Regions from separate parts of the Ornithinibacillus jepli genome, predicted to be linked through region 2. Evidence: a T-box and tRNA genes for the amino acid it is inferred to sense, from the RefSeq annotation. Region 2 holds a T-box; the other holds one or more tRNA genes.
The links. A T-box is a leader RNA that pairs with one kind of tRNA and senses whether it is charged. The one in region 2 lies ahead of thrS (threonine--tRNA ligase), so its partner is inferred to be a tRNA-Thr.
Positions count from the first base shown of each region.

Region 1: it has a tRNA-Thr gene. The T-box ahead of thrS (threonine--tRNA ligase) is inferred to sense a tRNA for this amino acid. The anticodon was not compared.

Region 1 covers NZ_JBFEGG010000006.1:115,872-124,082, forward strand. The annotation lists gene mvaD (diphosphomevalonate decarboxylase) at 1-221, opposite strand, end outside; gene mvk (mevalonate kinase) at 253-1,233, opposite strand; gene AB1K81_RS17100 (hydroxymethylglutaryl-CoA reductase, degradative) at 1,230-2,519, opposite strand; tRNA gene AB1K81_RS17105 (tRNA-Lys) at 2,686-2,758, opposite strand; tRNA gene AB1K81_RS17110 (tRNA-Gln) at 2,858-2,929, opposite strand; tRNA gene AB1K81_RS17115 (tRNA-Tyr) at 2,940-3,023, opposite strand; tRNA gene AB1K81_RS17120 (tRNA-Thr) at 3,061-3,136, opposite strand; tRNA gene AB1K81_RS17125 (tRNA-Val) at 3,314-3,389, opposite strand; tRNA gene AB1K81_RS17130 (tRNA-Glu) at 3,393-3,467, opposite strand; gene fabI (enoyl-ACP reductase FabI) at 3,710-4,486, shown strand; gene AB1K81_RS17140 (YwaF family protein) at 4,560-5,291, shown strand; gene AB1K81_RS17145 (GNAT family N-acetyltransferase) at 5,510-6,064, opposite strand; gene AB1K81_RS17150 (hypothetical protein) at 6,186-6,686, opposite strand; gene AB1K81_RS17155 (hypothetical protein) at 6,824-7,108, opposite strand; gene AB1K81_RS17160 (NUDIX hydrolase) at 7,687-8,187, opposite strand.
Region 2 covers NZ_JBFEGG010000001.1:1,428,598-1,436,808, reverse strand. The annotation lists gene nrdR (transcriptional regulator NrdR) at 25-492, shown strand; gene AB1K81_RS07505 (replication initiation and membrane attachment family protein) at 540-1,898, shown strand; gene dnaI (primosomal protein DnaI) at 1,920-2,852, shown strand; gene ytxC (putative sporulation protein YtxC) at 3,062-3,913, shown strand; T-box leader at 3,969-4,186, shown strand; gene thrS (threonine--tRNA ligase) at 4,367-6,319, shown strand; ribosomal protein L20 leader region at 6,554-6,676, shown strand; gene infC (translation initiation factor IF-3) at 6,742-7,248, shown strand; gene rpmI (50S ribosomal protein L35) at 7,278-7,472, shown strand; gene rplT (50S ribosomal protein L20) at 7,551-7,910, shown strand; gene AB1K81_RS07470 (DUF1294 domain-containing protein) at 7,987-8,169, shown strand.

The DNA of each region.
Region 1 (8,211 bases), on a different contig from region 2:
AAGTTCGTTACTCGAATGCTTTGTTCGCCTTCTACTTCTTCGTCATTTAAAAGAAATGAATCCTTTGTTAAATCAGGCTTGAACTCAACAGATGTTGTTGTAAAGAAACCATCTAATGTTACCGATAAACTGTTATTAGTAGGTAAAATTAATCCTTCATCACGTTTACCCCAGTATTTTATTAATGCAATGTTTGTATGTGCTTTTGCAGTTACTTTCATGATAGGTCCCCTTTATAAAAGCCATTTCTCATTAATCTTGTTTTCTTAATACAAATGGCCAAACGGCTTGTGCTCCAAACTCTTTTAGTTTTTCAGCTAACTGTCTAGAATGGAACTCATTTTTCGCTAATGCGATAATACAACCACCATTTCCAGCACCAGTTAATTTCGCACCTAGGGCCCCTTCTTTACGAGCAAAGTTGATTAATCGATCCAATCCTTCATCACTAACACCAAGAGCAGATAACTCATGCTGTGCTTCATTTAACATTTGACCTAGTAAATTTTTGCCAGCCTTCTCTAATGCGTGTTTAGCTAGATGGGTTAATTCCCCAATTCGTTCAATTTTGGACTGAATCTTTTTCGGAGCTTTCTTTAATAGATGTGCTACTGATTCAACCGCTGATCTCGTATCACCAATACGGCCAGAATCTGCCACAATGAAATGGAAGTCCTCACCCGGGCTTATATAGCTTACCGGATTTTCTTTCTCAAACCACACCGGCGACTCAGAGGTAATGGTAAGCGTATCAATTCCACTTGGAGAACCATGGGCGAATTTCTCTGCAATATTAGCAAAGTGTAATAATTCACTTTCGGTATAGTTTACATTTGCATAAGCAAAAAGCGATCGGATAATCGCGATTGCAACAGATGCACTTGAACCTAGTCCTTTCCCTGGCGGAATAGAGGATTTAATTCGAATAATCATATCCCTGTTAGGAAGACCTAAGTATTTCAATGTTTCTTGAATACTATTTACAATTCCATCTAACGTAAGTGGAGCCGAATCCATCGGTCCATTATAAAACGTACTATCAAACTTAATCGGACCTTTACGATATTCAATAACCGACTCCACACCAACTAATGGAAACGGGATAGCGATTGCAGGTTGTCCGTGTACAACTGCATGCTCTCCAATTAAAATTAGTTTGCTATGGGCAATTCCGGTTCCACTTTTTTCCGTTTTAATTATTTTATTTGTAATGGTTAATTTCTCTGTACTCATTTTGAATATTGTTCCACCAATTCTTTAGCTTTACCTACACGGATTTCTTTCGACTTTACTAATTGTTCAGCTATAATATCAATCATCTCCCCAGTAGCGCCAGCAGCTATTGCGACAGAACGAGAATGTAATGCCATATGGCCTTTTTGAATACCGTCTGTCACGAGAGCTTTCAAAGCACCGAGATTTTGTGCTAGACCAACCGCAACGATAATTTGAGCAAGCTCAGATGCAGATTCTATATTTAACATTTTATGCGCTAATTGTGAAATCGGGTGTACACGAATTGCTCCACCTACTATTCCGATAGACATCGGTAGTTCTAATTCCCCAACTAAGTTACCTTCTTCATCAACAGACCATTTTGTCATCGAACGATAACTTCCAAAGCGCGAAGCATAAGCATGAGCTCCCGCTTCGACCGCTCTCCAATCATTACCTGTAGCTATAATAACGGGATCAATTCCATTCATTATTCCTTTGTTGTGCGTTACTGCCCGGTACGGATCAGAATCAGCAAATTCAAAAGCACTTACAACACCATCACGCACTTCTTCCCCAGAGTATTCGCCAGTAACTAATAATTTAGGGGGGATAACACATGTTGCTTTTGCAATACAACGGTCAGCAAGGTTAGACAAAATACGTAGGTATACTTTACCACCAGTTAGCTCTTCCACAGTTGGTGCTAAAGATTCAACCATCGTATTAATAATATTTGCTCCCATTGCATCACATGTATCAATATATAAATGTACAACAAGCATTGTTCCATACTGAGAACCAGGCGAATCATTAAGGATTCTAACATCTAAATCCCTAGCTCCCCCACCTCTTGCTACAATACTTGGATATGCAGCATTAGCTGCTTCAATTAATTCGTTTTTCACTTCTAGTAATTTATGTTTAGCTGCTTCGTAATCTTTACAACCAACTACTTGAATTTGGCCAATCATAATTCGTTCTGATGCTTCTGTTTTAAAACCGCCTGCATCCCTTACAATTTTAGCGATATGGCTAGCCGAAGCTACTATAGACGGCTCTTCAACTACCATCGGTATAATATAATCTTTCCCGTTTATTAAGAAATTCAATCCTAAACCTAATGGAAGTGGGAATGTTCCAATCACATTCTCAATCATTTTATCAGCAGTCTCGATTGGTAAAGCTTCCAGGGATGATAACACGCTTAAGTCATCTTCTGATAAATCAAGTGCCTCCCTTACAAGCTCTCTTCGTTCTTCAACAGTTTTTTTATAAAAACCAGGAATCCTAGAAGATTTCATACCAACCATCCTTTTATATTGTCAGTTTATTAGCAAAAACTTATAAATATCTTTAATTTACATAATGAATTACTCTATCTATTATGTTAAAAAACAGTGTAAAATGCAAATAAAAACAAGGTTACGAAAGAATCGCAACCTTGTTTTTATTTATCTATTTAAATGATGAGCCATGAAGGATTCGAACCTTCGACCCTCTGATTAAAAGTCAGATGCTCTACCGACTGAGCTAATGGCTCATATAATTGAGTAGATCTAAGCTAGTAAGTCCTGAGCGTTTTTATAAATCAGCGGTTAGCCAATAGTTTAAGAATAAAAGTCCCAGAAAATAAAAAAAGCTGGGCTACCAGGATTCGAACCTGGGAATCACGGGACCAAAACCCGTTGCCTTACCGCTTGGCTATAGCCCAATAATCTAAATGGTGGAGGGGGGCAGATTCGAACTGCCGAACCCGAAGGAGCGGATTTACAGTCCGCCGCGTTTAGCCACTTCGCTACCCCTCCATATATTTAGCTATTTTTTTGTTTTTATACAAAAAAATGGTGCCGGCCAGAGGACTTGAACCCCCAACCTACTGATTACAAGTCAGTTGCTCTACCAATTGAGCTAGGCCGGCATGGTGAATTTCACTTATTAAGTTTTATACCTTTACCATGTGGACCCCTGCATCTTCTAGCATATTCAAGGAAGTATATGCTTCGGGGTTACTCGCAGCTAATTCGGTAGGAGTATTGCTCGTTGCTCTACCAATTGAGCTAGGCCGGCATGGTGAATTTCATATAAATTTATTAAGTGGTGGAGGATACAGGGCTCGAACCTGTGACCCCCTGCTTGTAAGGCAGGTGCTCTCCCAGCTGAGCTAATCCTCCACATGGTGACCCGTACGGGATTCGAACCCGTGTTACCGCCGTGAAAGGGCGGTGTCTTAACCGCTTGACCAACGGGCCAGTATCAGTTGTTAGCTTGTCTTAGCAGTCAACGAATTTTATTATATACAGATTTTCAACCTTTGTAAAGAGGAAAACGTAATTTTTTTAAAAAAAATTTCACTAACCCTCAAACCCCTTATTCTACAGGGATATTTCCATACAGAAATAATTATTTTTTAATAAATAAATTGGTTTTTTAATTAAAAAATGATAAATTATAGTTAGGTACTAATAGTTAATCACAATTTTGGAGGTTCAATATGACTGAACTATTAAAAAATAAAAATATTGTTGTAATGGGTGTTGCAAATGAAAGAAGTATTGCTTGGGGTGTAACAAAGTCCTTACACAACGCCGGAGCAAACCTAATTTTCACAAACAGACAAGAGAGATCATATAAAAAGCTTACTAAATTGTTGGAAGAAAACAATATTGAAGCAAAGCTTATCGTTAACTGCGATGTGGCAGATGATGAGAGTATTCAAAATGCGTTTAATGAAATAAAAGAAAAAGTTGGCGTTATTCATGGCGTTGTACACGCTGTCGCATTTGCAAATCGCGATGAATTAAAAGGGGAATTTTCCAATACATCACGTGAAGGCTTCTTACTAGCACATAATATTAGTGCCTTTTCATTAGTAGCAGTTACAAAAGCTGCTAAAGAATTAATGACAGAAGGCGGTAGTATTGTTACGCAAACATATTTAGGTGCAGAAAAAGTAATTCCTAACTATAATATTATGGGAGTCGCTAAAGCTTCTTTAGAGGCTAGTGTAAGATATTTAGCAGAAGACGTTGGTAAATATGGAATTCGTGTCAACGCAGTGTCTGCAGGTCCAATTCGTACTCTAGCAGCAAAAGGGGTATCTGGTTTTAACGAAAAGCTAGGAATGGTAGAAGAAAAAGCTCCTTTACGTCGAAATGTAGATCAAGAACAAGTTGGGGATGCTACACTATTCTTTATCAGCGATCTATCCAGAGGTGTTACCGGAGAAGTATTACATGTCGATTCTGGTTACCATATAATTGGCGGATAAATATATAAACTATAAACGCTTACTAAAATATTTTTAGTAAGCGTTATTTTCTATATAAATAGGGGTGTTGGACATGGGAGAATGGTTCAGCAATAAAGTACTTTCTTCATTTCAGTTTTTTGGTATCCACCATTTATTGATGATTTTTCTATTCATATTAGGTATGGCTTTACTATTAATCTACTCCAATAAACTTCGTACTCATCATAGAATTGTCTCTATATTAAGATGGACCTTATTTACAATCCTAGTTTCATCAGAAATTAGTTATCAAACCTGGGGAATAGTAAACGGTGCATGGAACCCGCGTGAGTTCCTTCCATTTCAGCTTTGTAGTTTAGCCGGCATTCTTACAATGCTTGCACTGCTAACAAAAAACGAGAAGCTGAGCCAAATTATCTTGTTCATTGGTATTGTCCCATCGTTTCTAGCAGTAGTAACACCAGAATTACACCATGGTTATCCTCAATTTCGATTTTGGCAGTTCTTTATACATCATCTGGTCTTATCCTGGGCTTGTTTACTTTTAGTCATTACTTCTAAGTTAAAAATCACCTTTATGAAAACGATAGAGTCTTATATCTATCTTCTTATATATGCAGGGATCACAGGATTCATCATAAATCCTTTACTTAACGCTAACTTCCTTTTCCTTGCCAGAACACCTTCAGCTAACACTCCATTAAATTTACTTGGAAATGGGTTCTGGTATTATTTTAATCTTTGTCTGGTTGGATTACTTGTATTCATTGCTATATATGGTGTTTACATGCTTACTTTTCAAGTTAAAAAGGGAAGGAAATAATTCTAACAGGTTCCATTAAGAGGTGTCTCTAGCTAATTCTCATAGTAATTCGAAAAACAGATTTCAACCAAAAACACATAAAATCACATTATAATTTACTAGAAAAGGAGCTTATTTAAATCAAGCCCCTTTGGATAATAATATTCTCTTCTTTCACTAAAGCTACCCATTAGCGCAATAAGGGACAAACTTCTATTAGCTGGATTGTTCAATAAAATTTATTTTGAAATAATATGGTAAATTAGGTTATCAGTCCATTCATCAAATTCATAGATAAAACCTTTTCTTATACATTCAAATTGCATTCCAACACTTTCTGCTAATTTTATCGAAGGAGTATTATCGAGATTAATGTGTGCTTCTATACGGTGAAAGTTTAGCTTTTTAAAAGCAAGAATTATTGCTGCTTTTACAGCTTCCTTACCGTAACCTTGTCTCCAAAATTGGTTATGAATGGTATACCCGAATCTCGCCCATTGAAAATTATCCCTCATAATTGTCGAAAAATCTATTGCACCCAAATGAGCATTATCTTCTTTTCTAAATATACCAAATACATATACTTTGTCATTCACGGCCATCTGTTGATGGTTATTTACCAATTCCCCAAACCATTCTTCAGTACAAATACTCATATCTATTTTTCCTTCATCATATTTGTGCTGTGAAGGCATCCTATTATTAAATTGGGTTAACCAATTTGAGAAATCTTCTTTAATATATGGTCTTATTATTAATCTTTCTGTCTCTGTATTATAGTTAAACCTACTCAAACAAACACCTCGTTATAATTTTTAGGATAATACTAAAACACACCTATCCCTTTAAAAAATAATTCGACTAATATTCAAATTCATTCTATATTCAACGGTGGTAATGATTTCGGGAGTTTCTCTACTCCCTTTCGGACAACTGAAATTCTCTATCCCACGATAAATCTAAACCTTCTAAGAATGAATAAAATTGATTAGAATCTACTTCTTTGTATGTCATGTGTAAGAAAGGCTCACTTATATAAATTCTATTGTAGAGGATATGCATTACCGTCGTTGGTCTTCCTTCCGAGTATGAGAGACTTAACCTAAAATTGCTTTTCTCATGACTTTTATTTGAAGTCGAAGTCTTTTTCAATTCAGTTGACATTAATTGTTCGTAGATAGATTTAATAGTAGATGAATCATCTATAACAGTTGAAAATCCTTTGTCATTTTCTACATCAAAATATGTTAATTCTATTTCAGAGATGTTCCAACCCTCTCCATGATTACTGTAATAATTCTGAATTTCGGTAAATTCATTTTCAAAACTCGTGTACCTCGTCTGGTCATAAACGATATAGGATACTACAAAAACTATTATAATACCCACAACAATTAAGAAATGTTTTTTGTTCATGCAATCCCCCTTTTTCTTATTCAACTATCCTATTCCGATAGTTTAATAACGGGGGCAACTTTCCTTCTTCAAGTAATGCACCCGTTAGCAACACAACGGCAACGACAGCTTATGATGTGAATGCTCCCGTTTATTAATTATTTTTTGTTTTTTAGCTCTAAAAGTATAGGAGTTATATTTAATAAAATCGATATAATCGTCAAAACCCATAACGCTGTTTCCATCGTAGGCACTACATCTATTAAAGCAGACCAATCTTCCACCTTTACCCAATTGGACACCATGCTGTATTGCGCAACAAGTGTAAGAGCTGTAAATGATAATCCTATTGCCATTGGCAATTTATAATCTTTACCTGTTCCATACATATAAAGATTTATGAAAGTTGCTACTATAGAAATTAGTCCCAATCCTAACCACATAACTATACCTCCATTATAATTTTATTTTAGATGAACATATGTCTACATATATATTTTAAAAAGTCCAGGTATCTTATTTCGAAATCTGCCTCGTTTGTTGAACATCAGTTAATCATCGCTCTTGCACCATCCTGCTCCTTTAGTACAACAAAATATTAGCGTTAATCTTCTTAAATTAACGCACCCGATAGCTTAAGAATGCAACCCTCCAGTTTTATATTGTTCTCTTTCAAATCTTTGTTCCAGCTCCCCATTACTTTAAGAAGAACATTGACGTTTATTCTACAATTTCGCCCCTTTGTTACACAATGCCGTTCTCTATTCCATAGTCGTTCATAATTTACTTTGTTTACCCATTTCTCGAAATCAGGGTTCGTAATATCTTGGCCGATCAACAAAACCAAAACTTTTATTATAATTATTTAAAAGTAATGACATTAGATTCTTGTGTGTAACGATGATTGTATTTTCAGATATATCGTCGAAAACTTTTTCTACAACATCCACTAATATACAAAGGTATAAAGTTATTAGCGGAAATTTAATGAATGCTCTTCCAGAAGAAAATAGGAATTATACTAATCAATTTGTTGTTTCTCATCATAATACCATTTTAAGTAATACATTATTCCAGACTTGTCCACCCAACTAAAATCTATTAAATCCTTCTCTAGTGAATGGAGTAGCTCATCTACTGGAATCCATTTTATATCTTCAGTACCGTCGCCTTCTTTAACTAAATTACCAGAGGCTTGACATCGAAAGTAAGCACCTAATGAATCTACTGGGCCAATTGTCGTTTGATAAACAGCAAAAGGCTTCATAGCTTCAACATTTGAGTCTTCGTTATTAGTCTCAATTCTAGTTTCTTCTCCAAAGATTTTTGTAATATGAAGTCCTGTTTCTTCATGGACTTCTCTTTTAAGTCCTTCCAAAAATGACTCGAATTTCTCTAACCTTCCTCCAGGTAACTCGTAAGGTGTTTTATTCTCATTAGATTTAATCCTTTTTTGTATAACTATTTCAGTTCCATTTGGTCCATTTCTTTCAATAATTGCTCTAACATTTACATATATCATGCAAGCTCTCCCTCACTTTCCCTC
Region 2 (8,211 bases):
TGTTAGATGAATGGGGTTAATTAAATGAGATGTTCAAATTGCCAGAATAAAAATACAAAAGTACTAGATTCAAGACCAATAGAAGAAGGACGTTCTATCCGTAGAAGAAGAGAATGTGAGAAATGTGGGTATCGTTTTACTACCTTTGAACGAATTGAAGAGGTACCACTTATTGTTGTGAAGAAGGATGGTACTAGACAGGAATTTAGTAGAGAAAAACTTGTTCGAGGATTAATAAAGGCTTGTGAGAAAAGGCCAGTTTCGATAGAGAAGATTGAGTCAATTGCTTTTGATGTTGAAAAGGAATTACGTAATACTGGAGCATCAGAAATTGATAGTGAAGAAGTTGGAGAAATGGTAATGGAACGTCTTTCCGGTGTTGATGACGTAGCATATGTCCGTTTTGCGTCTGTATACCGTCAGTTTAAGGATATTAATGTTTTCCTTGATGAATTAAAAGACTTAATTCAAACAGATAAAAAGAATTCCTAATAAAAATTGAAACATCTGCAGTAAAAATCGTAGAAAGAAGGGTTAAGATGAACATAGGAAAAATATTGCCAGTGGATGGTTATACTGTTGATTTGCATGGTAATTTGCCTGTTGATTATTCAAAATCATTAACCCATCTTTATCAGCCATTGCTTGGTATGAAGGCAGTTATGCTTTATCAAACACTTTTACATGAAATGGATTTTCAAAAAGAAGTATCGATTCAAACCCACCATACATTAATGAATTACTTAAATATTTCCCTGGTTGAGATTTATGAAGCTAGATTGAAGTTGGAGGGAATTGGTTTGTTAAAAACGTTTGAAGACAAGACGCTTGAGCAAACTAATTTTCATTATATCCTTCAAGTTCCTTTTTCACCTTCTGATTTTTTCCAAGATGCAATGCTTTCGCAATTATTATATCATCATATTGGAAAAGATAAATTTTCTCTTTTAAGATCTTGTTATTCCAGAAGTATTAAACAGCCTGCTGGAAATAATATAACCGTTTCTTTCGGAGATGTATTTGAGACCATTCAAACTGAAGTAACTCCAATGCAAAATATTAATCGTATTCCTGAAAGTACTGGACCAAAATTAGAATCGGTGGATTTTTCATGGATGGAACAAATGCTTAAAGCACGAATGATTCCTTATAAACGAGTTCTAACTTCGGAAAATAAACGAATAATGAATCAAATGATGCAGTTATATGGACTTTCAGAATATGAAATTGAGAAATGTGTGCTTTGGGCATTAACAGATGAAAATAGGCTTGATATAGAAGAGTTTAAAGAAGCATGCCATGATAGTTTTAAAACTTCACGTAGAGAAGCGACCGTACAACTGACTTCAAAGCCTTTTAATCAAACACAAGTAGAGAAACATGTTCCAAAAGAGCCTGTATCTAAAGAAGAACAACTCATCCGTCATTTAGAAAATATATCACCTAAGCAACTGCTTGAAGAACTATCAAGTGGAAATTATGCATCAGAACCAGATCTAAAAGTAATTCGTGAAATTATGACAACCCAAGGGTTGCCTTCGCCGGTAATGAATGTATTAATTCATTATGTTTTGCTCCAAACTAATATGAAGCTCTCAAAGGCCTATTTAGAAAAAATTGCTAGTCATTGGTCGCGAGCAAATCTAAAGACGGCTAGAGAAGCCATGATGTTTGCGAAAAAAGAAATAGAACGGTATCGTATAGCTACTGAGAAAAAACAGCAAAACTATCAAAATTATAATAAGAAAAGCAACAAAACGGAAATAATTCCGGAATGGTTTAAGGAACGGAAACAAAATACAGTAAAAGCAAAAGCTGAAGCAACAATAGATTTAGAACGTGAAAAAGATGAAATTGCTTCTCTCTTACAAGAGTACGCTGACAGTTCGAAAAAATAATGAGTACCAAGGATGATTGACATGAAACCAGTACAATCTGAATTAAAAAAATGGATGGAAAGAAACGAAAATTTCCAGGAAAATTATAATAGGATAAAAAATGAAGTATTAAATAATCCTGAAATAAAAGAATTTCTATCGTTACATCCAGAGCTTCCAGAACGGGAAATTGAAAAAAATCTAATTAAATTATATGAGTATACCACGCAGTCAAAGCAATGTGATCAATGTTCCTCTTTAGGTGGATGTAAAAATATGATACAAGGATATTCTCCTATTCTCAGTGTAGAAAATAATGAAATTCACTTATCCTATGAGAAGTGTCATAATCGTATTGTCTTTGAAAAAGAACAAAACCAGAAAAAATTAATTCAAAGCCTATATATGCCTAAGGAAATATTAGAAGCAACAATAGATGGAATCGATCATGATCCGAACCGAAGACAAGCAATTCGTGAAATTATAGCGTTCTTAGGAGAAGTTAAAGATGGTCTTCCTAAGAAGGGACTTTATCTTTACGGGCCATTTGGAGTAGGAAAAACGTATTTTTTAGGTGCAATTGCAAATGAATTAAAGAAACATAATATTTCTTCCATGTTAATTTATATGCCTGAATTTGTTCGAGAAATTAAGTCCTCAATCAAAGATGATTCTATTAATGAAAAAATAGACTACTTTAAAAAAGCTGATGTGTTAATGTTGGATGATATCGGAGCCGAAACCCAGTCGGCCTGGTTTCGAGATGAAGTTCTTGGAACAATTTTACAATATCGCATGATGGAAAGATTACCAGTATTCTTTACTTCAAATTATAGTATGGATCAACTGGAGGACCACCTTGCTAAATCGAATCGTGGTGATATTGAAGCAGTAAAAGCTGGAAGAATCATGGAACGAATGAAACAAATAAGTAAGGAAGTTCCTATCTTTTCAAATAATAGAAGAGAACAGTAAAGTCGATAGAAGGTTTTCCTTTTATCGACTTTTTATATTTTAGCTATTTTTCAACTATGAACATAAAGCTTGATGTATCTATGTAAAATGCCCTTATTTTTATCCCTATCATTTACTAACCTTACTAGTTTTAACGGATTAATCATTTTTTAATAAGTATGTCCATATAATGTAACAGTTTGGTTTTGGATGAGGGTGATGAGACTAAAATGGATGTTTATTTTTCTTCTACAAAAGAAGTAATCAGTTTTTGTGAGCAATTATTTCATTATAACAAGAAAATCGAATTACATTGGAAAACGCATGAAGATTGGGGGAATCATTTAAGAATTGAATACCAACAGACAGACAATGAATTAGTTGATTCCGTAGTTAAATCGATGGTTGAGGTTTTTGTTAACCACCGATTAACGAATTGGATAAGGGATATTATCGAACAAATTTATTATTACTCAAATCGAGATGAAATCGAGAAAATTATGGATATTACTCACTGGTTAATTGCTGGTGAAGATGAGGAAAGTGTCCAAGTTAGAAAGCAGAAAGATGATCCACTGCAACTTCTATATTCATTATTTGTTTCGAATGTGAAGAATACAACAACTGTACACTTTGAATCAATTGTAAAATTTAGATTGAAGGTTTTTAAGGAATATTTAGTTAATATGGTTGGATTAGCGATTGATGAATATAAACGAGAAGAGGATCATCAAGAATTTGTCAATATGCTTAGAGAATACATTGCAAAGAAAGAACCAGTTTATAATGTCGTTCATATATTACAAGGAAAAACGTTCTCATTTTTTAAATCTGACGGTAAAAAGTTTTCAAGAATAGAACTAAAAATGTTAATGCAGAAGGAGCCACTCTACATAGTAGGTTTAGATGCGGATGAACTAAATCTTGCTCCATTAGTTGCAATGGCTCCGAAAAAAATTAAAATTTATGGGGATTATCCGTCAGAACCGAAAACGTTAACCGTTATTAATGTTTTCCAAGAAAGAGTTGATTTTGAGCCATTTCATAAATTTCCTTTTCCTATTTATTTAAAAAATCAATAACAGGACTTGATTATCCTTTAAACTAACGCTATAATGTGGTTTATATTTAATATATTCATCTGTAAGGATAAGGACATGATCATTTGATTCCTGTTTTGCTTAGAGAGGGAAGCCTAGTGGTGAAAGCTTCCACATACAGCCGAATGATTACCACCTTTGAACTCTATTATCGAATGTAGTAGATAATAGCGTATATCTGCGTTAAAGATTTAAAGCCGTAACTTAGGTTACGGGAATTAGGGTGGAACCACGTGACCAACGCTCGTCCCTTTGCAAATTATGCAGAGGGATGGGCGTTTTTTAATTCATCAAAATTTTCTCTTTACTGTTGTATGGCTGTGGAAATTGAACTCAAAGAGCAGTGAGCGGTCGGAATACCGAGACTCCCGCTGCTTGATACTAGCAGTAAAATAGGAAGGAACATTAGAAAAATTAGTATAAGGAGTGTTAATGATGTCAGAAATTACAATTGTATTCCCTGATGGAGCTAGTAAGGAGTTTCCTCAAGGGACAACTGGAGAAGATATTGCAGCTTCTATTTCACCAGGATTACGAAAGCAAGCGTTAGCAATTAAATTAGATGGTAAATTATTTGACTTAAAGCGTGAATTAAATCAAGGTGGAAAGATTGAAATTATTACGTATAAAAGTCCAGAAGGTGTAGAAGTTGCCCGTCACTCCACTGCACATTTAATGGCTCAAGCTATTAAGCGACTTTATAAAGATGTTAAATTTGGAGTAGGACCGGTTATTGAGGAAGGGTTCTATTATGATTTTGATATGGAAGAGAAGATCACTCCAGAAGATCTTCCGAAGATTGAAAAAGAAATGAAGCGTATTGTGGATGAAAATCTGCAAATAGAGCGTGTAGAAGTATCACGTGAAGAAGCGAAGAAAATGTTTGAAGATATAGGCGATAAATTAAAGTTAGAACTTATCGATGCAATTCCTGCAGATGAACAAGTAACTATTTATAAACAAGGAGAATTTTTTGACCTTTGCCGAGGGATACATGTACCTTCCACAAGTAAATTAAAAGCGTTTAAACTACTAAGTATCTCTGGTGCATATTGGAGAGGGGATAGCAATAATAAACAGCTTCAGCGTATTTATGGTACAGCTTTTGAAAAGCCTGCTCAAGTTGAAGAATATTTACAAATTCTAGAAGAACGAAAAGAACGTGACCACCGAAAGTTAGGTAAAGAACTAGGTATCTTTACAGTAAACCAAAAGATTGGTCAAGGTTTACCGCTTTGGTTACCAAAGGGTGCAACAATCCGTCGTCAAATTGAACGATATATCGTTGACCTGGAGGAACGTCTAGGCTATAACCATGTTTATACGCCAGTACTTGCTAACGTTGATTTGTATAAGACAAGTGGACACTGGGATCACTATCAAGAGGATATGTTCCCAACTATGCAAATGGATAATGAAGAACTAGTTCTTCGTCCAATGAACTGTCCACACCATATGATGATTTTCAAAAATCAATTATGGAGCTATCGTAACCTTCCAGTTCGTATAGCAGAACTTGGAACAATGCATCGTTATGAAATGTCTGGAGCATTGGCGGGTCTACAACGAGTTCGAGCAATGACTTTAAATGATGCACATATTTTTGCCCGTCCTGATCAATTGAAAGAAGAATTCATCCGAGTAGTTGAGTTAATTCAACATGTATATAAAGATTTTGGAATCAATGATTATTATTTCCGCTTATCATACCGTGATCCAGAAGATAAAGAAAAATATATTGATAACGATGAAATGTGGGAAATGACACAAGGTATTTTGAAAGAAACAATGGAAGACATGAATCTTGAGTATGTAGAAGCGGAAGGAGAAGCAGCGTTCTATGGTCCTAAGCTAGATGTACAAGTAAAAACTGCACTAGGTAAGGATGAAACGTTATCCACTGTACAAATTGACGTATTGTTACCAGAACGCTTTGAACTATCTTATATAGGAGAAGACGGAAAGGAACATCGTCCAGTTGTCCTTCACCGCGGTGTCGTATCTACAATGGAACGCTTTGTAGCATTCCTGCTAGAAGAATATAAAGGAGCTTTCCCAACTTGGTTAGCACCAGTTCAAGTGAAAGTGATACCAGTTTCTCCACAGGTTCACCTTGATTATGCGAAAAAAGTAGCGGAAAAATTACAATACCAAGGTGTTCGTGTGGAAGTCGATGAGCGAGATGAGAAGATTGGCTATAAGATTCGTGAAGCCCAAACAGAAAAAATACCATTTGCTCTAGTTGTTGGGGATAAAGAAGTTGAAGATGTTGCGGTTAATGTCAGAAGATACGGTGAGCAGCAATCAGTAACACTTCCTTATCAAGAATTTGAAAGTCTTATTAAAGATGAGATTGATAAGAAAGTTTTGCGTAAAAAAAATAACTGATAAGTATAGACACGTGGCAGTACTGGCCGGAAGTGGATAGTTACAAACAAAAGCTTTGGTGTAACTATCCAACTATCTCGCGTAATTATCTGCAGTTACTCGTTAGTTTCCAATTTAAATATGGTGATACTTCCATTTCTCGGATAAGTAGTGTATACTAGTTTATGAAATAGGGTTGACATTTTATTCAGTTACGTGTTAATCTATAAAAGTTGAATAAAATTGAATGATCTTGATGACAAGTAGAAGCACCCGCTTCTCACCTGATTGACACGCTTAGTAGTCGACTGGTTTACATCTTTTATGAACGATTAAAGATATGTGGGTGCATTTGTGTGCCCACATTTTTTGTTTGATTAGAACTTGTCAGGCAATGGATCAGACCCAAGAATATTTGGAGGTGGCTGGTTATTAGCAAAGATATGAACGTTAATGAAAAAATTCGTGCGAAAGAAGTACGATTAATTGATTCAAACGGGGATCAACTTGGTGTGAAATCACGTCAAGAAGCATTAGAACTTGCACAAAAAGCTAATTTGGATTTAGTTTTAGTGGCACCTAATGCAAAACCACCTGTTGCTAGAATCATGAATTACGGTAAATTCCGTTACGAGCAACAAAAGAAGGAAAAAGAAGCTCGTAAAAATCAAAAAGTTATTAACGTTAAAGAAGTACGCTTTACACCTGGAATTGGCGAACATGACTTTAATACAAAATTAAAGAATGCTCGAAAATTTTTAGAAAAAGGCGATAAAGTAAAAGCAGCTGTTCGTTTTCGCGGACGTGCAATTACTCACAAGGAGCTAGGTCAAGAGGTATTAGATCGCTTTGCAGAGGCGGTTAAGGATATCGCAACAGTGGAATCTAAGCCGAAAATGGAAGGCCGTAATATGTTCATGATGCTTGCTCCAAACAATGAAAATAAATAAGCATTTAAGCATTCGAGGAGGAAATCAACATGCCAAAAATGAAAACCCACAAAGGGTCAGCTAAACGTTTTAAGAAAACTGGTTCTGGAAAAGTAAAAAGATCACATGCTTTCACAAGCCATATGTTCGCACATAAATCTCAAAAGCAAAAGCGTAAATTACGTAAAGGTGCACTAGTTTCTTCTGGTGACTTCAAGCGTATCAAAGCAATGCTTCCTAAATAAGAGGTATACTTTTTCAAAAAGCAATTATAAAACTAAACTAAACTGACATACAACGTAATGTATTAGGAGGGAATTACTATGCCACGTGTTAAAGGTGGAACAGTTACGCGCGCACGTCGTAAACGCGTACTTAAATTAGCTAAAGGTTACTACGGTTCTAAGAGAACTCTATTTAAAACAGCAAAACAACAAGTAATGAAATCAGGTCAATATGCTTATCGTGACCGTAAAAATAAAAAGCGTGAATTCCGTAAGCTTTGGATCGCACGTATCAATGCTGCTGCACGCATGAACGATCTTTCTTACAACAAATTAATGCACGGTTTAAAATTAGCAGGTATTGAAATTAACCGTAAAATGTTATCGGAACTTGCTATTAATGACGAGCAAGCATTTGCACAACTAGCTGAAAAAGCTAAAACTGCATTAAACAACTAAGATGAGGTGAAGAGGGGGAATACCCCTCTACCTCATTTTTTTATGGGAAAAATTATAAGTTGGAGGAGAAAAATACATGGAATTACTATATTACATAGGGTTTAGTAACCTATTAGGATTTGTACTTATGGGTTTCGATAAGAAAAAAGCAAGAAATGCCGAGTGGAGGATTCCAGAGCGGACTCTATGGGGAGTTGCTATTCTAGGAGGGTCTGTCGGCTCTTATATTGGTTATGAAAAGCCAAGTATTTGTACATAATTTCAGGAAAGTATTGGATATTTTTTTATGGTGTTCTATACT